3 regions of the Kribbella sp. NPDC050241 genome follow, and region 2 is predicted to be linked to each of the others. Evidence: riboswitches for the same ligand, from Rfam matches in the RefSeq annotation. Region 2 holds a riboswitch; each other region holds the start of a gene.
What was found. A riboswitch is a leader RNA that binds a small molecule or an ion and turns the genes downstream of it on or off. The one in region 2 is predicted to bind thiamine pyrophosphate.
Positions count from the first base shown of each region.

Region 1: it holds a riboswitch for thiamine pyrophosphate, as region 2 does, so the genes downstream of both, thiS (sulfur carrier protein ThiS) here and ACIBG5_RS27390 (purine-cytosine permease family protein) in region 2, are expected to answer to the same signal.
Region 3: it holds a riboswitch for thiamine pyrophosphate, as region 2 does, so the genes downstream of both, thiC (phosphomethylpyrimidine synthase ThiC) here and ACIBG5_RS27390 (purine-cytosine permease family protein) in region 2, are expected to answer to the same signal.

Region 1 covers NZ_JBITJE010000002.1:504,524-512,319, forward strand. Annotated here, with positions in the region: gene ACIBG5_RS10370 (serine hydrolase) at 1-281, shown strand, start outside; gene ACIBG5_RS10375 (RidA family protein) at 305-694, opposite strand; gene ACIBG5_RS10380 (hypothetical protein) at 724-1,755, opposite strand; gene ACIBG5_RS10385 (DUF6807 family protein) at 1,877-3,757, shown strand; gene ACIBG5_RS10390 (thiazole synthase) at 3,754-4,530, opposite strand; gene thiS (sulfur carrier protein ThiS) at 4,532-4,738, opposite strand; TPP riboswitch at 4,729-4,845, opposite strand; gene ACIBG5_RS10400 (YceI family protein) at 4,881-5,408, opposite strand; gene ACIBG5_RS10405 (MFS transporter) at 5,405-6,619, opposite strand; gene ACIBG5_RS10410 (DUF5937 family protein) at 6,695-7,651, shown strand; gene ACIBG5_RS10415 (hypothetical protein) at 7,737-7,796, opposite strand, start outside.
Region 2 covers NZ_JBITJE010000006.1:126,397-134,192, reverse strand. Annotated here, with positions in the region: gene ACIBG5_RS27410 (hypothetical protein) at 299-820, shown strand; gene ACIBG5_RS27405 (DUF3152 domain-containing protein) at 909-1,763, shown strand; gene ACIBG5_RS27400 (hypothetical protein) at 1,804-2,664, shown strand; gene ACIBG5_RS27395 (alpha/beta fold hydrolase) at 2,661-3,323, shown strand; TPP riboswitch at 3,344-3,470, shown strand; gene ACIBG5_RS27390 (purine-cytosine permease family protein) at 3,464-4,801, shown strand; gene ACIBG5_RS27385 (class I SAM-dependent methyltransferase) at 4,819-5,499, shown strand; gene ACIBG5_RS27380 (methylated-DNA--[protein]-cysteine S-methyltransferase) at 5,624-6,190, opposite strand; gene ACIBG5_RS27375 (RNA polymerase sigma factor) at 6,187-6,696, opposite strand; gene ACIBG5_RS27370 (flavin reductase family protein) at 7,081-7,641, shown strand; gene ACIBG5_RS27365 (ABC transporter substrate-binding protein) at 7,634-7,796, shown strand, end outside.
Region 3 covers NZ_JBITJE010000002.1:748,160-755,955, reverse strand. Annotated here, with positions in the region: gene thiC (phosphomethylpyrimidine synthase ThiC) at 1-1,610, opposite strand, end outside; TPP riboswitch at 1,601-1,723, opposite strand; gene ACIBG5_RS11465 (lysophospholipid acyltransferase family protein) at 1,775-2,521, shown strand; gene ACIBG5_RS11460 (hypothetical protein) at 2,667-3,191, shown strand; gene ACIBG5_RS11455 (anion permease) at 3,403-4,401, opposite strand; gene ACIBG5_RS11450 (DUF47 domain-containing protein) at 4,404-5,036, opposite strand; gene ACIBG5_RS11445 (DUF202 domain-containing protein) at 5,176-5,484, opposite strand; gene ACIBG5_RS11440 (YidH family protein) at 5,481-5,825, opposite strand; gene ACIBG5_RS11435 (glycoside hydrolase family 3 N-terminal domain-containing protein) at 5,822-7,063, opposite strand; gene ACIBG5_RS11430 (MarR family winged helix-turn-helix transcriptional regulator) at 7,066-7,551, opposite strand; gene ACIBG5_RS11425 (DMT family transporter) at 7,530-7,796, opposite strand, start outside.

The DNA.
Region 1 (7,796 bases), on a different contig from region 2:
TGCTCTCGGAGGAGCAGACGGCGTTCGTCCGGGCGACGATGCATCGGCAACTGTTCATGCACCGGCTGGCGTCCGGCTTCCCGCACGACGGCGTACGCGTCGCGGGGAAGACCGGGACGTTCGGAGCCTTGCGGCATGAGGTTGGGGTCGTGACGCTGCCGGGCGGCGCTACCTTTGCGATCGCCGTGTTCACGCTCGCTGCTCGCGGCGACTTCCGCCAGCCCAGGGTCGACGCCGCGATCGGCGAGGCCGCTCGGGTCGCCGTTGACCTTTTGCGTTAGTGCCCTGAGTCGGACTCAGGACACTAGACGATCGCGTAGGCCTCGACCTCGAGCATGGCGTCGGGGCTGAAGAGTGCGACCACCTGGACCGCGGTGCTCGCGGGCGGGTTGGTGGTGTCGACGTACGCGTCGCGGGCAGCGCGGATCGCCGGCAGGTAGGCGATGTCGGTGACGAAGAAGTTCAGCTTGATCACGTCGGCGAAGGTGGCACCGGCGGCCTTCAGGCACGCGTCCAGATTCGCGAACACCTGCCGCGCCTGGGCGGCCGGGTCGCCGACGCCGACGAACGCGCCGTCGGCGTCCAGTGCGACCTGCCCGGCGATCGCCACCCACTGTCCGGGGCCGGTCACGACATGGCTGTAACCGTTGCCTGGGGCAACACCTTCCGGTTGCGGGTGTGAGAGCTTGCTCAAGAGTTCCTCCAGAGTCGGGTCGTCCGCACTCAGGTATACAACGCCTTGGTGAGGAAGTCGCCGACGAGTCGCTGCATCCCGGCGTCGAAGCGGTGCCGGCCGGGGAGCCAGACGCCTTCGTAGCTGCCGGGGCCGTAGTGGAAGTGTTCGGTGAGTTCACGGTCGGCGTCGTGCATGCCGGCCGGGCTGAACAGTTCGTCGTCCTCGGCGTACACGACGAGTTGCTGGTGGCGGGCGCGGCCGGCGGCGAGGGTCGGGTGATCGAGGTGCCGGGCCAGGCCGGGAGTCGAGAACAGCCACGAGTGGACGTCGACGTACGACGGAATGAGCCCGGCGAAGGTGGTCATCATGCAGACCACGGCCGACGCCTCGATGCCGGGATCGAGCGCGGTGAGGATCGCGGCGCGGCCACCACCGCCGGACAAACCGAAGACGCCGACCTTCTCCACGCCGTCGATTCCGCGCAACACGCTGAGCGCGGTCAGGTCGTCGTACGCGACCATGCCGGCCAGCGACGTACCGAGAATCCCGGCCGCCTTCGCCACCGTGTGCTCGTGAACGGCCGCGGCGACGTCGTACGACTCGTCGTCCTCGGCCGGCAGCTCGAAGCGGCGGGAACCCCAGGCGAAGGTGTCATGACACAGCACCACGAAGCCCGCGCGGGCGAGCACACCGGCGGCGGCCTGGCCCTCGTACAGGTCCTCGCGGACCCTGATCGCGACCCGGCTGGGCCGCGGTACGTCGACCAGCCGCTCGGCACCGATCGACTTCACCCCGGCATGGCAGTGCAGGCCGAGCAGGCCCGCCCGCGGCGCTCGCCCGGCCGGCCGGAGCAACCACGCACGCGTCGGCGGTCCGAACGGCGTGGTCCACTGGAGTTCACTGGTGTGGACGCCATCGGCCTGCCACTCGTCCATGGTGCGCACGGCAGGCGCGGCGCCGGGCTCCGGTACGCCGAGCAGTCCGGCGACCTTGGTGGTCAGTTCGTCCCCGGTCAGTGGCAGGGTGTCCCGGACGAAGTCCGGCCAGTCGTCGTACCCGCCCAGTGCGCTGGGTCTCACGCCACCTCACAGGGGTTGAGAAACCGGTTTCTTTCCTGAGAAGGTAACACAGTGGCCGAGGCTCGAATAGGCTTCGGAAGGCGGTTTCCCAACCGGGCTGGGTACGAACGGAAGACGGCGCATGGGCAGGACACCGAAGGACTCGATCACGATCGCCGATGTCGCGCGGGCGGCGGAGGTGTCCAGGGCGACCGTCTCGCGGGTGATGAACGGGCGCCTGACCGTCGCTCCGGACATCGCCGAACGCGTTCGCGCCGCCGCCGACCGGTTGAACTACCGGCCCAGCGATCTGGCCCGCAGCCTGTCGCTCGGCCGCACCAACATGGTCGCGCTGGTCGTCCCGGATCTGGCCAACCCGCTGTTCCAGCAGGTCCTGCGCGGCATCACGAACGCCTCGGCCGCGGCCGGCTACCGGGTGCTGGTCGCCGAGACCGACGAGGACCCGGCCGCCGAGGCGGGGATCGCCCTGGCGGCGCGTCGACGCTGCGATGCGTTGATCATGGTGTCGCCGCGGCTCGACGAGGAGAGCCTGCTCGAACTGCTGCCGCAGGTCCAGCCGGTGATTCTGGTCAATCGGCCAGGCCCGGCCGAGATCGCCAGCGTCGCGGTCGACTACGGCCGCGCGGTGCGGATCGTGGTGAACCACCTGGTCGGTCTCGGGCACCGTCGGCTCGCGTTCCTGGCCGGTCCGCCGGCCAGTGCGTCCAACCAGGCGCGGCTGCGGTCGCTGGACATCGCGCAGCGGGAGATCCCGGATCTCGAGCTCGTCCGGCTGGACTGCGGCTGGTCGATCGAGGACGGGTACGCCGCGGTCGAGCGGGTGCTGGAGTCCCGCGTGACGGCCGTTGTCGCGTTCAACGATCTGGTCGCGTTCGGGTTGCTTGCCCGGCTCAACGAAGTGGGCGTCGCCGTACCGGCCGATGTGTCGGTCGCCGGGATGGACGACATCGGGTTGTCGCGGTTCGCCGTACCTTCGCTGACGACGGTGCGGGTTCCGCAGCAGGAGCTGGGGGAGCTGGCCTGGCGTCGGTTGTACGCCGCGATCTCCGGTGCGGATGCCGAAGTGGACGGCGTACCGGATCTTCGGCTGGCGGTGCGGGCGAGCACCGGTCCGGTGCCGCAGGCAACGCAGCCGACCGGGGATGCTCCGGGTGAGCGGGTCGGGTGGCAGCAGCAGGGGGACAGGTTCGTGCTCGGCGGCGATTCCTTGCCGCTCGCGCATTACGAGTTCGGGCGGCGAATGCCGCAGGTGCATTCGCCTCGGCCCTACCTGCACCCCGTGCGGACGCTCGGCGGTCACCCACTCACTGAGGTCAGCCCGGTCGATCACCGGCACCACTACGGTGTCTCGCTGGCCGTTGCCGGAGTCAACGGTACGTCGCATTGGGGCGGACGGACCTTCCTTCCGGACCGCGGACCGACGCTGCTCCCGAACCACGGTCAGCAACGCAGCCGTGGCGTCAGCGTCGACGGCAACACCCTGACCGACGAGGTCACCTGGTACGACGAACAGGGCCGCCCGCAACTCGCGGAGCGCAGGCTCCTCCGCGGAGCGCTGGCCGAAGGCGGCTGGCGCCTCGACTGGGAGAGCGTCTTCACCGCCCGCTACGGCCCGGTGCGCATCGACAGCCCGGCCACCACGGGCCGCGCCGGTGCCGGGTACGGCGGTATCTTCTGGCGCCTTCCAACGGTCGAAACCACAACTGTCCTCAGCGATTCCGGCGAGGGGACCGACGCGGCCTACGGATCGACCAGCCGTTGGCTGGCCTTCATCCAGCAACGTGCCGACGCTTTCACCACGCTGCTTCTGTTCCAGCCGGGTGATGTCCGCCCGTGGTTCCTACGCTCCGAGGACTACGTCGGTGCCGGTCCTGCCCTGGCCTGGGACGGCCCCCTGGATCTGCAGCCAGAGCAGGCGGTCTCGTTCTCCCTGAGCGCACTGCTCCTCGACCACCCGCTGGACTTGTCCCAAGCCCGCACCCTGATGGGTCGCCTGCTCTAGCCGAGAGACGCGATGCCCGTCGCTGGGGAGGACGCGAGGGCGGAGTGCCAGCGGCGGGGGACCCGGCCGGCCAGGCGGGCGGCGCGGCCGGCGGCGACCGCGTCGCGCATCGCGGCCGCCATCAGGGCAGGCTTCTCCGCGCGCGTGACCGGGGTGGCGAGCATGACCGCGTCACACCCGAGCTCCATCGCCAGCGCCGCGTCGCTCGCCGTACCGATTCCGGCGTCGACGATCACCGGGACGTTCGCGGCCTCGGCGATCAGCGCGAGGTTGTGGGGGTTGCGGATCCCGAGCGCGGAACCGATGGGCGCCGCCAACGGCATCACCGCCGCAGATCCCGCCTGCTCGAGGCGGCGGGCGAGGATCGGGTCGTCGTTCGTGTACGGGAGCACGGTGAACCCGTCGGCCACCAAGGTGTCCACGGCATCCAGCAACTCGACCGGGTCGGGCATGAGCAAGTGGTCGTCGGCAACGACCTCGACCTTGATCAGGTCGGTCTGCAAGGCCTCCCGGGCCATCCGCGCGGTGAGCACCGCCTCCGCGGCGGTGTGACAACCGGCTGTGTTCGGCAGCACTTCGATACCGTGCTTCACCAGTACGTCGAGGACTGAGCCCTCGTGGCCGGTGCCGAGCCGGCGCATCGCGACCGTGGTCAGTTGGGTGCCGGAGGCAAGCAATGCCTCCTCCATCACTTCCAGGTTGGCCGAACCGCCCGTACCCATGATGAGACGCGAGGTGTACGTCCGGCCGCCGAGCTCCAGTGGGTCGTCCATGTCAGCCGCCCTGTACCGCGCTGACGATCTCGACCCGGTCGCCCGGTTTGAGCGTGGTACCGGCCCACTCGCTGCGCGTGAGCACGGTCTGGTTGACCGCGACCGCGATCCCGGTGGTGCGGTCGGAGTACTCCTGGATCAGGTCGGCAACGGACTTCCCCGGTGCGACCGTGGTCTCTGTACCGTTCACCCAGACGGATTCCTGCATCGCTTCCTCCCTACGCCGGAATTACCCGATTCAGGTTCAGCGGTCGGCGACGCCGTACACAGTCGCCCTCTCAGCCCGCTCCGGTGCGAGCTCCCGCGGCAGTTCGACACTAACCACCAGAGGCGATCGAGACAACCCAGGCTCAGGCGATGCGGTTGGCCGTGAGCTCAAGGTGGAGGTCCAGTTTCTGGGCGACCATGAGGTTGACGGCCGCGTTCCAGCTCACCGACCAGCGCTTGCGCAGCAGCGGAAGCGACCCTGTGAACGCGACCCCATCGTCGGTGCCCGTCAGCTCCAGCGGTATGACGACCGGCCGCGTGGCGCCACGGATCGTGAGATTCCCCGTCACCGTGAACGTCGTCACACCGGTCTGGCTCACCTTCGTGGACCTGAACCTGATCGACGGATACGTCTCCGCGTCGAGGAAGTGCTCACGCAGCGCGGCATCCCGCCGCCGGTCGCCGGTCTGGATGCTGTCCGCCTGAATCGTCAGATCCGCCGTCGACCGGCTCGGATCCTCCCCATCCAGCCGAAGCACCCCATTGAACACCTCGAACTGCCCAGGAACCCGAGGCCCAACCGTGTGCCGCGCCGTAAACCCCAACCTCGACCGCGCCGCATCCACCGCGTAGTCCCCAGTCAATTCCTTCAACATCGTCGTCGTAGTCATACACGTACGACGAGACCGCCATCCGAACTGTCAGGCCTCAGGACCAGGCGGAGAAGGGCGAGGCTCGCAAGGGCGGCGACGAAGGTCGGGACCGTCCACCAGCCGAGGGCGTGGTAGAAGCGTACGGCGGTCCAGGAGCCGAGGCTGCCGGCGGAGTAGGCGCAGACCATGTACGCCGTGTTCATGGCGCTGCGCCGGCCGGGGTCGAGTTGGTACATCCGGGTGACGTTCGCGACCATCCCCGACTGCATCGAGACATCGAGGACGAGTACGCCGGCCACGAGGAGCGTGAGTCCCAGCGCACCACCGGCGTACGCACCCAGCATGAGTACGGCGGCGAGAACAGTTCCGACCAGGATCCAGGCCGTCACGGCATCCGGCGTACGGCGATCGACGATGCGACCGGTCCACGGGACGACGGCCATGGTGGCGATCGCGACCAGACTGATCCAGCCGAGTGCGCCGGCTCCGAGGCCGAAGGAATCCTGCAGGACGAGGACCAAGGTCGCCCAGGTGCCGGTGAAGCCCGCGAACGTACAGGCCTGGTAGAACGCCGATCGACGCAGACCGCTGCGCAACCTCAGCTGGTCGAAGGGCCGGCGCAGGTACTGCGGGAACTCCGCCGGCTCGACGTGCACCGGCACGGGCAGTCGAGTCCACGCGACCGCGGCGCACACCAGCGCCAGTACGGCGGCACCCAGGTAGGCGTACCGCCATGAATACTCCTCGCCCAGGAACCCGGCGATCGCGCGCGACAGGATCATCCCGGGGATGCCCACGCTGAGCAGGATGCTGTTGATGCTGCCCAATCGCCGCGAACCGGTCATGCCCGCGACGTACGGACCGATCACCGGCGATGCCACCGTCGCACAGCCCATCAGGAACGACGCGATCACCAGGACCGGCAACGACGGTGCCGCCGCGGCTGCGATCGCAAAGACCGCGACACCGGCGAACAGGATGGTCAGCAGCCGCCGCTGCGCCCCGGTGTCACCCAGCGGTACGACGGTCAGGATGCCAACGGCGTACCCGGCCTGCGGCGCGGTCACGACCAGCGCCGCGTCCGACAGCGGTACGTGCAGCGACGCGGCGACGGATGGCAGCAACGCCTGCGGGAAGTAGACAGTCCCGACGCCGACCGCCGAGCACACGGCCAGTACGCCGAGCAACGTCGTGCGCGGTCGCGCGTCGACGGCAATCTCGATACTCATGCCCCCGACTGTCGCGGGGCGTCGCAGCGGCCCGCGAACGATTTAGGATTGGGCTACATCGACAAGGGGGCAGGCGTGCTCACGTATGAGTTGACCTCGCGGGACCTTGAGGATGTCCGGTTCGCGGTCTCGCCGGCGGCCGAGACTGTGCTGTCGCTGCGGGCGTTGCAGGATCCGGGACGCTTCCCGCTTCAGCTGCCCTGGGTCCGGGCGGTTCAGCCACTGCTCGGGCCGTTGGACTTCAGCGTGTTGCGCCGGCTGGTCAACGACACGATGGGCAGTCCGGACTTCCTGACTCCGCGTCCGACGTCACCGCTCACCCAGATCGGCGACGAGCTCGACCTCATCGCCTCGGTCGATCGCGAGACCTTTGAACGCCAGCTCGTTGCGGTCAACGGTGAGGTTCCCGCCGAGCTGGCCGGGCCCGACGGCGTGACGAAGGTGGTCGACGCTCTCCGCGAGTACTGGCAGACCGCGATAGCGCCGTACTGGAATCGGATGCGCACGCTGCTGACCGCCGACATCAGCTATCGCGGGCATGTCGTCACCCAGCGAGGCACGGGCGTGATGCTGAACGAACTCGGGCCGGCGATCAGCTACGGCGACGGCCTGCTTCGCGTCGACCGCGTGAGCTACGTCAGCCGCACCGAAAGTGTCGACGGCCGTGGCCTCGTCCTCCAGCCGACCCTCTTCGGCCCGCACGCCGTGATCCCGATGGACGTCGGCGCCGATCCGATCCTCGGCTACCCGCCCCGCGGCCAGGCCACCCTCTGGTCGGTCGTCGACCCGCCGTCGCGCCGCGACCTGGCCCAACTCATCGGCACCGCCCGAGCCCGCATCCTCGAACTCCTCACCCACCCGCGCACCACCACCGACGTCGCCGCCGAACTCAAGGTCACCCCCTCCGCGGTCAGTCAGCAGCTCCAGCTCCTCCGCCGTACCGGCCTGGTCGAACCCCAACGCACCGGCAAACAAGTCCTCTACAAACCCACCCAACTAGCAGCCCTCCTCACCGGCACCGAAGCCGACTGACCCGGTCAGGTGACGGGTGGCGGGTTGTGTGCCGGCTGGCGGGTTGTTACGCGCCAGCGGTGAAACAACCCGCCACTGGGTCCGGCTATCGCTTCGAGCGGCAGACCTCGCCCTTGATCTCGGTGACGAAGTGGTCCACCTCCCA
Region 2 (7,796 bases):
AGGCGGCCGTCATCGATGTGTCTGACCACCCCCCTCCGTCAGGCGCCATTCACTCTCCTGAATCAATCGTCGGGCTAACAACTGCCAACAGTAGTGGACACTTGGGGAGTTGCTCGGAGAGCCGGTGGCATTCATGGAGCGTACCGGGCGATTCGCAAATGGGAAGCGGCGCGGCGGTGCGATCTTTCGCTTGAGCAGGACGACTCGTCTGAGAACCGCATTCATAAGTGTGACGTCGATCAGTCCGCCACTGGATACTCAGTGTGTCTAAAGGTGCCTGTCACGCTACTCTCGGTGAGTGATCCCTTGGATGTCTCCGGAGACGCTCGCGGGCGGCTATCTCGGTCATCGGGAGAGCAGCCGGGTCGAGTGGCTCCGATTCACGAATCGCTTCGCCGCGGCGGTGTTCGTCTACCGCACAGTGGTGGCGGCCGTGCTTGGGTACGGCGAGTTCGAGGACGAGTTGGTCCGGATCGCGGCCAGGGCGACGATCGGCGCGGCGACCGCTGCGCTCGAACGGTTCCTGAACGAGACGGTCGGTGCACTGACCGGCGGGCTCGCGCAACAGGTCGAACTGTTGCTGGCCGCCACCGAATGCTCGCGCGCACAGCGCGTCGAGATCGTGGAACTGCGGGCCCGAGTCCTCTCGCGCCGTACCGCCGTCACGCACTCGACCGAGAAGCTGGATCTGTCCGCCGACGGGGTCGAGCAGGCCTTGCGAGACGTCGGCTCGCTCGCGTCGATGCTCGGCGCATTGGTCGAGCCGGACGAGCAGCAGCGGGTCACCGACCTGATGACAGGCTGGTTCGTCGACCTCTGATCGGCCACGTGGCCTTCGGTTCGTTGGTGTTGCACGTCATGAATCTGCCCTTTCGTGGAGTGGTGCTGGCTCTGTAGGGTGAATCGTCATGACCACCGGGCGGACTGGCCAGCAGGCGGACGCGCGTGTCCGTAAGCGCGGTGGCCGTCACAGCCGGAAGAAGTCACACAAGGCGCAATGGTTCTCGGTGACCGCGCTGGCAGTGCTCGGGACCGTGGTGGTCATGCACCCGGACGCCGCCGGCCGGCGGAGCCTCGCGGCCGAGATCGTTGCCGGCACCAGCACTCCGGTCGCCTCGACTCCGGTGGCGACTCCCGCACCGGCACCGATCGCCACACCGACGCAGAAGTTCACCACCCCGTTGCGCCCGGCACCGAGTCTGACCCGGAAGCCGAAGAGCTCGAAGCCGAACGTCACCCTCTCCACCGGCCGGCTCGCGGTCGTGCCAGGGTTCGCCAAGGCCAGCGGCGTGAAGGACAAACTGACCTACCGGGTCGAGATCGAGCAGGGCCTGTCGCTGAACGGCGCCGCGGTCGCCGCGATCATCCACCAGACGCTGACCGATCCGCGCGGCTGGCAGGCGATCCACCCGGTCAACTTCGAGCGCACCGACAAGGTCGACGCCGACCTGCGGATCATCCTGGCCACGCCGGTCCTGACCGACAAGCTGTGCCTGCCGCTCGACACCGGCGGCGAGGTGTCCTGCCGCGTCGACGACCGCGTCGTCCTGAACGCCAAGCGGTGGGTGTACGCGGTTCCGGCGTACGGCGGGAACGTCGCCCTGTACCGGAACTACCTGGTCAACCACGAGGTCGGGCACGCGCTCGGCCACGGCCACTCCACCTGCACCCAGGCGAAGACCCCCGCGCCGGTCATGATGCAGCAGACCAAGGGCCTGGGCGGCTGTCTGCCGAATGCGTGGCCCACGATCAAGGCAACCTGAGCCGTCCGTGAGAAGCTGAGTCGGAGGGGAGGGAGCAGCGATGTCGTCACAGGATTTCCCGACCTACGGCCGGGGCGATGAGCCCGAGCAGTCCGGCGAGGACCACCACTACGCCAAACCTGCCCCGTACGGCGGCGGCACGTTCGGCTCCGGACCGCAGAGCGCCCCCGAGCAAAGCCACTACGCCCCGCCCCAGCCCTACAGTTCCCCACCAGGCCAGTACGGCGCCCCACCCGGCGGCGCTGGGCCAGGTCAGCCGCAGGGGCAGCCCGACTCCGGCGGACCGCCGTACAACCAGCCGCCGAACTACCGGCCTGGCACTCCGTACGGCCCGCCCGCGCATCCGCAGCAGCATGAGCTGCCGACGTACGGGCGGGATCAACCCGTCGCGCCCCGCGATCCCCGCGCCGCCCGGGTCGTCCTGCTCGCCGCGATCATCGCCGGCGTCTACGGCCTGCTGGTCATCTCGATCCAGCGGGTTGCCCTCCGGGAGATCTCCCAGGCTCCTGGCTCGCCGCTCAACCACCCGCTGCGCACCGACGTGATCGACACGATCGGCCAGCTCCTGCTGCTCCTGGTCGGCGCGGTCGCGCTCTGGATGTGGGGCCGGGACGTGCTCGCCCGCCGGAGGGCCGGCCGCCAGCCGGATCCGGTCGAGCTCGGCGGACTGCTGCTGGTCGCGGTGTCGATGGTCCCGATCCTGATCTGGCTGATCATGATCCTGTCGACCGGCATGGGCGCGATCGACGACTCGCTGCACCGGCTGCCCACGGCGTACGGCTGGGGTGGTCTCGGCCTGCTGATCCTCGCGGCCGGCTTCGCCCTCGGCTACCGCGAACTCAAACCGGAGCTCGGCAACCCGGTCGTCCAGGCCCGCCCGGACCGGCCACCCTGGGAGTGAACGTCCCCGTCGTCCTGGTCCCGGGTCTCGGCCTCGGGCCGGCGTCGTACGACCGAACCGTCGAGCACCTCACCACGCCGTACCACCTGGTCAGCCTGCCCGGGTACGGCGAACCGGCCGGTGCCAGGGAGGATCTGCGTCCACAGGCTCTCGGGACGGCGCTGGCGGACAAGATCCGGGAGCGGGCGGTCCTGGTCGGGCACTCGGCCAGCTGCCAGATCGTGGTCGAGACCGCGATCGCCTTCCCCGAACTGGTCCACGCCCTGGTCCTGGTCGCACCGACCGGGGACATTCGGGCGTCGAGCTGGGTGGACCTGGCCGCCCGCTGGCTGGGTTCCGCCGTACCGGATTCGCCACGGCTGATCCGGGTCGTCACCCCGCAGTACGCCCGTACGACGCTGTCCTCGATCGCGCGCGCCGGCGACGCGGCCAGGCGCCACGATCTGGCCGCGGTCATCGGCAGGGTGCGGGCGCCGGTGATGATCGTGCGCGGCCGGCACGATCTGGTGTCCACGGCCGAGTGGGTCGCACGGCTGGCCGAGCTGTGCCACGGTGAGGCGCGGACGCTGCCGACCGGCGCGCACATGCCGGTGGTGACCAACGGTCCGGAGCTGGCCGCTCTCATCCAGCGGGCGGCCGCCGCGCCGGATCCTGCCTGACGCGTTATCGTTGACGCGGTAGCAATCCTTGCGGGAGCTCGCACCGAACGCGCGGGCTGAGAGGGCGACGAGCTGAGGACAGCCGGGTCGCCGACCGCCTGAACCTGACCGGGTAATGCCGGCGTAGGGAGCGGGTCACCATGACCAGTACTGCTGTTCGTCCTGCCGATCAGACCGAGGCGCCACTCGTCCTCACCACGGACTCTCCGCGCACGCTCGGGTTCCTGGACCAGTTCACCCTCTGGGGGAACTTCGGCATCTCGCTGTTCGGCCCGGTCACCGGTGCGCTGGTGGCGGCGTACACGGGCTCACTCGCACAGGGTCTGCTCGCGGTCGTCGTCGGCTGCGGGATCGGCGCGCTCGTGCTCGGCGGCGCAGCCGTGTTCGGCTCGCAGACCGGCGCACCGGCGATGGCGAGTCTGCGCGGTCTGTTCGGCCGTCGCGGTTCGATCGCGCCGACCGTGCTGAACATTGCCCAGAACGTCGGCTGGGCCACGATGGAGATCATCGTCATCGCGCAGGCCGCGGTCGCGGTCACGAGCGAGCGGTGGCGCTGGCTGTTCGTCCTGGTGGCGGGAGTGATCGCCACGGCGATGGCGGTACGACCACTGGGCAGCGTGAAGGTGCTGCGGAAGTTCATGGTCTGGCTGGTGCTGATCGCGTCGGTCTACTTGTTCGTGCAGGTGCTCAGCAAGCCGGTGCATGATCTGCCGCAGGACAGCGTGTTCGGCTTCTGGCCGGCCGTCGACCTGGCCGCCGCCGGTGTGGTGTCGTTCGCGCCGCTGGCCGCCGACTACACCCGGCACTCGCGCACGAACAAGGCAGCCTTCGGTGGCTCTGCACTCGGCTACGGCCTGGCCGCGATCGCGTACTACGCCTTGGGCGTCTTCGCGGTCGCCACTCTGCAGACCAACAGCGAGGACGTGATCACCGCGCTGGTCACGCTGCCCGCCGGTGCGATCGCGCTGCTCGTGCTGCTGGTGGACGAGGTGGACGAGGCCTACGCGAACGTCTACTCGACCACGATGGCCACGCACAACCTGATCGGTCACGTCGACCGCCGGTGGATCTCGGTCGGCATCGGCGTGGTAGCAACGGCCATCGCACTGTTGGTTGACCTAGGCAACTACACGGAGTTCCTCTACCTGATCGGCTCGGTCTTCATCCCCTTGTTCGCGGTCGCGATCGCCGACTTCTTCGTGGTCAGCAAGATGAACTGGGACGTGTCCGGTACGGCGCGCTTCCGCTGGCAGCCGGCCGTCGCCTGGCTGATCGGCTTCGTCTCGTACCAACTGGTCAACCCCGGCACGGTGTCCGGCTGGTCGCCGTTCTGGACCGAGGTCCAGCAGCGGCTCTTCAACGACCAGCCCGTGCCCTCCTGGCTCGGAGCGACGTACACCTCGATCGTGGTCTCGATGCTGGCCGCGGTGGTGCTGGGCAGGATCGGGCGCCGCCGCTGGACAACTGACCCGGAGTAACCGGGATACTTGCGGTCATGCTGAACTCCGCACTGCGTAGCCGGGCCGAGTACGCGGAACTCGGGGCCGAAGGACTGGCCGCGCGTACCACGCCCGAGCGGGACGCGGCGATCGTCACGGCCGTCGAGGAGTTGCTCGAGAAGCGCGAGTCGGTGCTCGACCTGTGCTGTGGCTACGGCCGGGTCGCGCTGCCCTTGCGCCGGGCCGGCAAGACCGTGCGCGCACTCGACATCTCCCCGAACCTGATCGAGGCCGGCCGGGCGCAGGCGGCCGAGGAGGAATTGTCGATCGACTGGGCGATCGGCTCGATGACCGACCTGCCGTACAAGTGGGACTCGTTCGACGCGGTGATCTGTCTGTGGACAGCGTTCCACGAACTGTTCGGCGAGGAGGAGCAACTGTCGACGATCTGTGAGATCTCCCGGGTGCTGAAGCCGGGCGGGATGGCGATCATCGAGGGGCCGGCCTGGGGGCCTGCGACGGCGGGCGAGATCGCCAACGGGATGCGCCAGGGTCCCGAGCACCGGATCGTCACCACCGAGCACTTCGGCACCAGCAGCGTGCACTTCATCCACGACGAAATCAGCTACGGCCGGCTCTGTGCGGCCGCCGGAATTGAGAACTTCAAGGTCTACAAACGGGACTGGGGCGGCCGCCGCCGGCTTATCCTGGAGATCCATCAACCGGCAACTGACTGACTCGTCAGGTATTCCATCAGCCCTTGCAGGCAAGGGAAAACAAAGAAGCAGATCCCCACTCCACACTGGGGATCTGCTCCTTTCTATTCCGAGTGTAAATCCCGCTCGGGCGATTCCGGAAAACCTAGCTTTTCGATTCAAGATTCAGCAGAAAACGCTTCGCGTCGAGTCCGCCGGCGTATCCGGTCAGTGCACCGCTCGCGCCGATCACCCGGTGGCACGGCAGTACGACGCACACCGGATTCGCGCCCAGCGCCGTACCGACCGCACGGGCCGCCTTCGGCTTGTGGATCTCCCCCGCGACCCGCCCGTACGTCGTCGTGGCGCCGTAGCTGGTGTGCACCGGCAGATCGGTCAGCACAAGCCGCTGGAACGGCGTCGCCAGTGCGAGGTCCACCTCCAGCTCGAACTCGTGACGGCGTCCGTCCAGATACTCGTCGAGCTGCCGTCGTACGTCGTCCAGTGCGCGGGGCTGCCGCAGGACGCGCGGGGACACCGAGCGGGCCAGGCGGTTCGTCATGGTCTCCTCGTCGCCGAAGGAGCTGGCCACTACGCGGCCGTTCGCGATCGCGAGCAGCATGGTGCCGATCGGGGTGTCGTGCAGGGTGTAGGCGACGTCAGCGTCCGGGAGGACAGGTGGTTTCAGGTCTGGGATGGCGAACCGGGTCAGCCGGCTCTCGAGGTCGTTCATGCGTTCACTCCGAGTTTGCTGCGCAAGGCCGCGAGCGCGTCGCTGACGAGCCGGCGCGATGCGGCGGGCGTGGTGTCGAGGGCGGCGGCCACGCCGTGGTGGTCCAGGTCGCCGACATATTTGAGCGTGATGGCGAAGCGCTGGCGTTCGGGCAGTTCGTTGACCGCCTGCCAGAGGTCGGGATCCGGCCAGTCGGCGGCATCCGGGCCTTCGACCGCGACCGGCGGCGCTTCGTCCAGAGGTCTTTGTGGTTTGCGCGCCCGGTGCACGTCGGTTGCGCAGCGGGCGGTGATGGTCAGGAGCCAGCTGCGCAGGTTCTTCGCCGACGTCAGGCCGGGGTAGGCGGCGAACGCCTTCTCCCACGCGCGCTGGGCCACGTCGTCGCCGTCCACCGGTCCTGCCAGGGCTCGCGCCAGCCGTGCCACGTCTCGCCAGTGCTCGTCGACAAGCGCCTGGAACGGTGGCAGCAAGACCTTCTCCGGAGCCATCACGACAGTAGAACGCATCCCGACCCCCGAATGTGAGGGAGCCCGGTCCCCGCGGGCCGTCGAGTCGTGGATTGCGGTCCGGGATCGGGCGATTTGCCGACCTGGATCCACGACTCGGTGTGCCATCGTCCGTTTGGGGTGGTCCGGATTCCGAGATTGTCGAGTAGTCCAGTAGACATTGGTGAGAAGATGGCTGACATGACGACGACCTTGCTGACCCGCCGTCGCGTCATCGATCTGCTCCGGACGGCGAGCGCCACCTGTCGGTGATCCCCGCCCCCGTTGTCCCGGCGGTGTTCCCGCCGTACGAGGCCTGCTGATCCGCCTCCCACACTCCGCCCGGCCGGGCCGCTTCGTGCTGCCCGCTACCGGTCGCCGCTGTCCCGCCTCCGAGGGAGAGACATGTCTGTTCCTGCCTTGAACCGTCCTGCCCTGTCCGTGGTTCCCGACCGCACCGAGGAGCGGATCGTCGACGCCGACGTCTACCGCTCCGTCTTCCGCCGCCACGCCGCCGGTGTCGTGGTGATCACCGCGGACGCCGGCCACGGTCCGGCCGGGTTCACCGCCACCTCACTGGTGTCGGTCAGCCTGCTGCCGCCGCTGGTCTCGTTCGCGATCGCGACCACCGCGTCCAGCTGGCCGACCGTCAGCACCGCCGGCAGCGTGGTGATCAACTTCCTGTCCGCCGAACAGCACGCCATCGCCGGCTGGTTCGCCACCAGCGGCATCGACCGCTTCGGCGAGCCGACCCGCTGGTCGCGGCTGCACACCGGCGAGCCGGTCCTCGACGAGGCGCCGAGCTACCTGCGCGCCCAGGTCGAGCACCGCTTCGCCGTCGGCGACCACTGCTTGGTCGTCGCCCGTCTCGCGACCCACACCGAACGACGTGAGCACGAGCCGCTGCTCTACCACGACGGCCGCTACGTCACCGCCACTCCGAACCCGAAGGCCCACCATGCCTAGAACCCACAAGTACGCCGTACTGGCCGCAGCCCTCGTCACCTTGCTGGCCGGCTGCGGTGGTGCCGCGAAGGCCGGTGGCGCGGCGCTCTCGCTGGACGCCGCGCTGCCGACGACCGTCCCGGACGGCGCCAAGATCGTCGTCGGCGATCCGGCCA
Region 3 (7,796 bases), on a different contig from region 2:
AGCGGCAGGTACAGCTGCTTGTCGTGGGCTTTGAAGGTCTCCGACATTTCGGCGAAGCCGGCCTCGATCGCCTCGGTGGAGGTCAGGCCGTGTTCCTCGGCGTACGCGCGGATGTCGGCGGTGATCCGCATCGAGCAGAACTTCGGGCCGCACATCGAGCAGAAGTGCGCGGTCTTGGCAGGCTCGGCCGGCAGGGTCTCGTCGTGGAAGGACCGCGCGGTGTCAGGATCCAGCGAGAGGTTGAACTGGTCCTCCCAGCGGAACTCGAACCTTGCCTTCGACAACGTGTCGTCCCAGGCCTGCGCACCCGGGTGCCCCTTGGCCAGATCCGCCGCGTGGGCAGCGATCTTGTACGTGATCACACCGGTCTTCACGTCGTCGCGATCCGGCAGGCCGAGGTGTTCCTTCGGCGTGACGTAGCAGAGCATCGCCGTACCCAGCCAGCCGATCTGGGCCGCACCGATCGCGCTGGTGATGTGGTCGTACGCCGGTGCGACATCAGTTGCCAACGGCCCCAATGTGTAGAACGGCGCCTCGCCGCACAGCTCCTCCTCGAGCCGGACGTTCTCGGCGATCTTGTCCATCGGCACGTGCCCCGGCCCCTCGATCATCACCTGGACGTCGTGCTCCCAGGCGATCTTGGTGAGCTCGCCCAGGGTCCGCAGCTCGGCGAACTGGGCCGCGTCGTTGGCGTCGGCGATACATCCCGGTCGCAGGCCGTCGCCGAGTGAGAACGTCACGTCGTACTCGCGCAGGATCTCGCACAGCTCGGCGAAATGCGTGTACAGGAAGGACTCCTGGTGATGCGCGAGGCACCAGGCTGCCATGATCGACCCACCTCGCGACACGATCCCGGTGATCCGGCGCGCGGTCAGCGGGACGTACCGCAGCAGGACGCCGGCGTGCACGGTCATGTAGTCGACGCCCTGCTCGCACTGCTCGATCACTGTGTCGCGGTACACCTCCCACGACAGCTCGGCCGGATCGCCCTTCACCTTCTCCAGCGCCTGGTACAGCGGCACGGTCCCGATCGGCACCGGCGAGTTGCGCAGGATCCACTCCCGCGTCTCGTGGATGTTCTTGCCGGTGGACAGGTCCATCACCGTGTCCGCACCCCACCGGGTGGCCCAGACCAGCTTCTCCACTTCCTCCTCGACCGAGCTGGTCACCGCCGAGTTGCCGATGTTCGCGTTCACCTTCACCAGGAACTTCTTCCCGATGATCATCGGCTCGCTCTCCGGGTGCCGCCGGTTCGCCGGGATCACGGCCCGGCCGCGCGCGACCTCGGACCGGACGAACTCCGGGTCCATGCCCTCCCGCAGGGCGACGTACCTCATCTCCTCGGTGACGGTGCCGGCTCGCGCGTGCGCCAGCTGGGTCAGTGGCGCGCGCCCGGCGATCCAGTCCCGCCGCAGCGCGGGCAGACCGGCTTGTACGTCGATCCGCGCCGACGCGTCCGTGTACGGACCGGAGGTGTCGTACAGGTCGAGGTGTTCGCCGTTCGTGAGGTGGACGCGGCGGGCCGGGACCTCCAGCTCGCCGCGATAGATCTTCTCCGAGCCCGAGATGGGGCCGGTGGTGACAGTGGGCCGAATCGTGCTGACAGTCACTGTGCTGCTCCCTACGCCGGAATTACCCGGACAGGTTCGGCGGTCGGCGGCGCCGGACATGTGTCCAGCCGCCCTCTCAGCCCGCTACGGTGCGAGCTCCCGCGATCTCCAATTGTCACGGTCACTCTAACCTCTCGTCTTGACCGGGCCGGTAGCGTCGGGGGATGCGAGACCTCGTGTACCCGCCCGTGATCGGCTTCGCGAAGACCGCGTTCAAGGTGCTCGATCTGAAGATCCGGCTGACCGGGACAGAGAACGTGCCGCGAACCGGCGGCGCGGTGATCGCGCTGAATCACATCAGCTATGTCGACTTCATCCTGGGCGGGTTCGGCGCGGTGCCGAGCAAGCGGCTGGTCCGCTTCATGGCCAAGGACGTGCTGTTCCGCAACCGGTACTCCGGTCCGTTGATGCGCGGCATGCACCACATCGCGGTGGACCGGTCGGCAGGTACGGCGTCGTACCGGGAGGCGATCCGCTATCTGACCGACGGCGAGATCGTCGGGGTGTTCCCCGAGGCAACGATCAGCCGGTCCTTCGAGCTGAAGGAGTTCAAGTCCGGCACGGTCCGGATGGCCGCGGAGGCCGGCGTACCGGTCGTCCCGCTGATCCTGTGGGGGACGCAGCGGATGCTGACGAAGGACCATCCGCGCGACTTCTCCCGGCATCGCGCGATCGCGATCACCGTCGGCGAGCCGATGACGGTCGGCACCGACGACGACGCGGCCGAGGCGACGGCGCACCTGCGGACGACGATGGCCGGGATGCTGGACCGGACCATCCGCGACTACCCGGAGCAGCCGGCCGGCGCCTGGTGGCTGCCCGCGTCGTACGGCGGTGGTGCGCCCTCGCCCGCGGAAGCGGAACGCCTGGACCAGGAGGAGCTCGCCCGGCGGGCGGCCCGCCGCAAGTAAGCACACCGTCAGTAACGCGGACAAGACCTTGACCCCCGGGTGACCCCGAGGGTACGAAAGGCTCTTGTTGACAGTGCAGGAAACCTGGGGGGTCCCTGTGACGCCGGCCGGTCGGCGGCGGTACTCGGGTAGGCGGGGAAGGGTTGTGTTCGATTCACCGGAAGAGCTGCATCTCTTCGAACCGGGGATGCTCGCGGTGGCGCCGCATGTCGCAGAGCACATCCCGGACGCCGGCGTCTACTTCGTCGACTGGGCTATCCAGGACCTGCCGGCGGACCGCGCCCGCGAGGTCGAGTCCGCGGTGAACGGCAGGCGCTGCCAGAACGGCTGGTTCCCGCTGGAGAGCCTGGACAGCATCGGCAGCCGCGGGTACTGGCGTGGTCCGCTCACCTACCTGGCCCGGATGACGGCCGACGACACGACGATCCTGCAGGAGTGGTCGACCGACGGGCTCACCGGCGACGACCAGAGCCGGATCGAGGCGACCGTGAACCACCTGCTCTACCAGCAGGGTCACGCGGCCGCGGCGACCTGGGCCGTCGCGGTCCGCCCGCAGACCTACCTGGACGCAGCGCTGCTCGGCGACCGGCTGGCCGCCGCGTGGGAGTACAACCTCGGCTCGATCCGCTCGAAGGACGTGGCGAAGTCGGTACGGCGCTGGAACCGCTGACGTCAGTGGAACTGCGGGATGATCAGGTACAGCCCGTAGAACACGGCCGCCACCCCGACCCCGAAGATCAGGCTGACCAGGGCCACCTCACCGAGAGCACTCCAGTCGATGTGCATCGCCGTACTCCTCTCAGCCCGCCGCGGCCGTGGTGGCCGGAGTCGGCCACCCGGCCGGACAGCCGGACAGCCGGACAGCCGGACAGCCGGAGTACTTACTCCAAGATCAGATGGGCCAACCCGTAACAGAGCGCCGCGATGATGCCGGCCGCGGGAATGGTCAGCACCCACGCTGTGACGATGTTCTGCGCGACTCCCCAGCGGACCGCTGACAGCCGCTTGGTCGCACCGGCGCCGATCACCGCCGACGTGATCGTGTGCGTGGTGGAGACCGGCGCGTGCAGGCCGATCGCCATCACGTACAGCACGGTCGCGGCGACCGACTCGGCGGCGAAGCCGCGGGCCGGATCCAGGTGGATGATCCGGCGGCCCAGAGTGCGCATGATCCGCCAGCCACCGGAGTAGGTACCGAGCGAGATCGCCGTCGCGGCGGAGATCTTGACCCACAGCGGGATGCCGTCGTTCTCGTTGACGTGACCGGTGGTGAGCAGGGCCAGGAAGATGACGCCCATCGTCTTCTGCGCGTCCTGCAGGCCGTGTCCGAGCGCCACCGCCGCTGCCGACAGCGACTGCGACATCCGGAAGCCCCGGGTGACCTTGCCGGGATTGCTGTGCCGGAATATCCAGAGGATCGCCGTCATCAGCGCGAACGCGCCGAAGAAGCCGATCCCGGGCGACAGCACCATCGGAATGACGACCTTGTCGAGGATGCCCGTCCACAGCACGATGCTCGACGAGGCGACCCCGGCGCCGATCAGTCCGCCGATCAGCGCGTGCGACGAGGAACTCGGCAGGCCGAAGTACCAGGTGATCAGGTTCCAGATGATGGCGCCGATGAGTGCGGCGATGACGACCACCAGGCCGTGTGTGCCGCTCGGCGTGCTGATGATGCCCTTGCCGATCGTCTCGGCCACCTCGGTGCCGGCCAGCGCGCCGAGGAAGTTGCACGCCGCGGCCATCGCCAGCGCCACCCGCGGGGTGAGCGCGCGGGTGGAGACCGAGGTCGCGATCGCGTTGGAGGCGTCGTGGAAGCCGTTGGTGTAGTCGAAGGCCAGCGCGATGACGACGAGGATGATGACGAGCGTGAGCTCCACGCTCAGCTCTCCTTGACGGCGATCTGCTCGACGGTGTTGGCGACGTGTTCGAAGGCGTCGATCCCGGCCTCCAGCAAGTCCACCACGGTCTTGAACTTCATCACGGTCAGCGCGTCGTACTCGCCGCTGAACAGTTTGGCGATGATCCGGCGGTGCACCGCGTCACCGGTGTTCTCCAGCCGGTTGATCTCGATCCAGTACTCGGCCAGGTCCTTCATCGTCCGCAGCCGGGGCATCGTCTCGGCGGTCAGCTGCGCCATCCGCTGGAGTACCTCGATCTGCTCGGCGACCTCCTCCGGCAACTTGTCCAGGTTGAACAGGTGGACCGAGTCGACGGCCTCCTCCATGAAATCCATCACGTCGTCGAGATCGGAGGCCAGCCGGTAGATGTCCTCGCGGTCGAACGGGGTGACGAAGGTCGAGTTCACCCGGCGGATGATCGAGTGCGTGGTCTCGTCGGCCGCGTGCTCGGCGTCCTTCATCTGGGCGGCGATCTGGTGGCTCGACGACAGCCCGGTTCCGGCGGTGCTGCCGAGCAATTCGGCCAGGATCCGGGATCCGTCCACGAGGTGGTTGGCGGACTCGGTGAAAAGGTCGTAGAACGTCGGGTCGTTCGGACGCAGACGTAACGGCACTTCAAGCTCCGGATGAACGAGGGACAAACCGTGAACATGCTAGGGGGAACCTGCGGTTGACGCGGCATCCGCCCGGTCAAGGTAGCGCGTCGGAATGAACTGCCCCAAGGGGACCTGACCGGAGAGTAACCGAATCGTTTCAACGAGTGATCACGGCGTACAGGTCGAAGAGACCCACCACGAGCACCAGTCCGGCCGCGATCCGGAGCACCCGATCGTGGCCGAGGGCATGGACCGCAGCACCTCCGGTCCGCCGGTAGACGGCGCTCACCGCTGCCCAGCAGGACAGGGACAGCACCAGTACGACGATGCCGAGGCCAGTGCGGACGTCCGACGTACCGTGGCCGGAAGCAAGCAACAGGACGCCGTTCGCGATCAGGCCGAGGGCGGTCCGGCGCCAGGCGAGGAGGGTGCGCTCGGGCTGCAGCCCGGGGTCGGGTGTGCTCATCGCCACAGCGAGAAGATCAGGGCGATCAGGCCGACCACGGCGATCGTTGCCCCCAGCATCAGCGGCAGGCGGGTCAACGGGAGCGGCCCACCGCGGCGGATCGCAGCCAGGTTCTGCTGCCAGCGGCGGAAGGCGCCGGCCGTGGTGATGATACCGACAGTGACCAGAACGACACCGATGATGCGGGCGGGCCAGCGATCCGGACCGAGGTCGAGGAACTGCACCGCGGACAGACCGCCGGCGTAGCAGGCCAATGAGGTCCGCAGGTAGGCCAGATATGTGCGTTCGTTCGCCAGGGTGAAGCGGTAGTCGGGTTCGCGGTCTTCGTACTCCTCCGTCATCCGCAGGTCACCAGGCCGTACTTCTGCTTCAGTGTCAGCACACGCCTCACGCTACTGCTCACCTGCGCGGCGAAGGCCTTGTCCTGCTCGGCCTTGGTGACCAGCGCGTTCACCATGGTGGCGGTCTGCGACGCCGTGGCGTTGATCACGATGTCCCCGCCGGCCGCCACGAACCGCGTGGCGCGCTGCCCCACCGGCACCGACTTGACCTCGGCGGCCGCTCCGACGTCGTCGGTGATCACCACTCCGCCGAACCCGAGGTCCCCGCGCACCATCCCCTGGATCACGGTCCTCGAGAACACAGCACGGTTCTCCGGATCGATCTTGGCGTAGGTGACGGTGGCGATCATCACCATGTCGCTCCCCGCCCGGACGCCGTCCGCGAACGGCTTGAGGTCGGCGTCCCCGCGGACGGTCACGTTGTCGACCACTCCGGACGAGAAGTCCGTGTTGCCGCGCACCCGGCCGAGTCCCGGGAAGTGTTTGACCGACGTCATCACCCCGGCCGACCCCATGCCGCGTACGAACGCCTGGACCGGCGGCCCGACCTCGGCCGGGGTGCTGCCGTACTCACGGTCCAGACTGCCGATCGGCGCGTTCTGACTCTTGAGAGAGCTCGGTACGACGTCTGCCACCGGTGCGAGGTTGAGGTTCACACCGGCCTGCTTGAGCTGGTCGCCCCAGTGGTCCGCGTTGCTGGTGAGCTTGGAGCTGGACCAGGTGCCCTGCACGGTTGCCGACGGGATGCGGTCGAAGCCGGGGCCCTTGAGGCGCTGGATCTGTCCACCCTCCTGGTCCGCAGCGATCAGCGGCCGGACGCCCTTGACCGTGGCGGCTGTCCTGACGGCAGCCATCGCCGTACGGGTGTGGGAGAGGCTGCCACCGGTACCGAGCAGGAGTACGCCGCCGGGCTTCTCCTGCTGGACGATGGAGCGCTGGCTCGAGGTCATGCCGTTGGCGCTGATGCCGGTGAGGATCAGCTGGGCCGCCTTCTCGCTGAGCGTGAGGGCTTTGAGCTTCTGGTCGACGCAACTAGTCGGTGTTGCGGTCGGCGTGGGGGTCGGGGCTGCTGACGGCGTCGGCGTGGTGGGTGACTCGGTGGTCGTCGGCTGCGTTGTCGGCAGCGGCACCGAGGACGAGGGCGCCGTACTCGGACCCGCCGTGGGTGGAGAGTCCGTGTCGCCGCAGCCTGCGAGCAGGAGAGCCGTCAGCAGGACCAGAGCGGCTGGATGCCTCATTGTCAGCGTCGCTCCCAGGCGGCGCGGTCGACCGTGTCGCCGGAGTGCCGGGCGAGCGTCGCGCAGAGGTCGTAGAGGTGCTCGACCTGCTCCTCGCTGAGCGCGTCGAAGATCGACTTGCGGACTTCCTCCACATGACCGGGTGCCGTCTCGACCAGCTTCTGCCGGCCGAGGTCGGTGATGATCGCCACCTGACCGCGACGGTCGGACTCGATCGCCTCCCGCCGTACCCATCCGGTCTGCTCCAGCCGGTTGACCGCATGAGACAGGCGGCTGCGTGAACCAAGGGTGGCGACCGCGAGCTCACTCATCCGCAACCGGCCGTCAGGTGCGTCGGACAACCGGACCAGGATCTCGTAGTAGGTGTGCGGGATTCCGGCATCGCGTTGCAGTTGCTGCTCGATCCGGGTGTTCACCACGCGCTGGGCCGCGATGAACGCTCGCCATGCCTGCTGCTCTGTCTGGTTCAGCCACCGGGGTTCCGCCATCCCCGCAGCGTAGCCAGTACGGCTCCCTCACGCTCGTTCAGCCTGATCAGCAGTACGGCGGCCGTACAGACCAGCATGCCGATCACCGCCAGCGCACCGATCGTCTCGTCGAACATCAGGAAGGCGAACACCATCGTGGTCGGCGGCACGAGGTACAGCAGACTGCTGATACGAGTGGCACCGGACAGCTTCAGGTTCACCAGGTACAGACCCCAGCCGCCACCCGTTGCCAGCAGCACCAACCA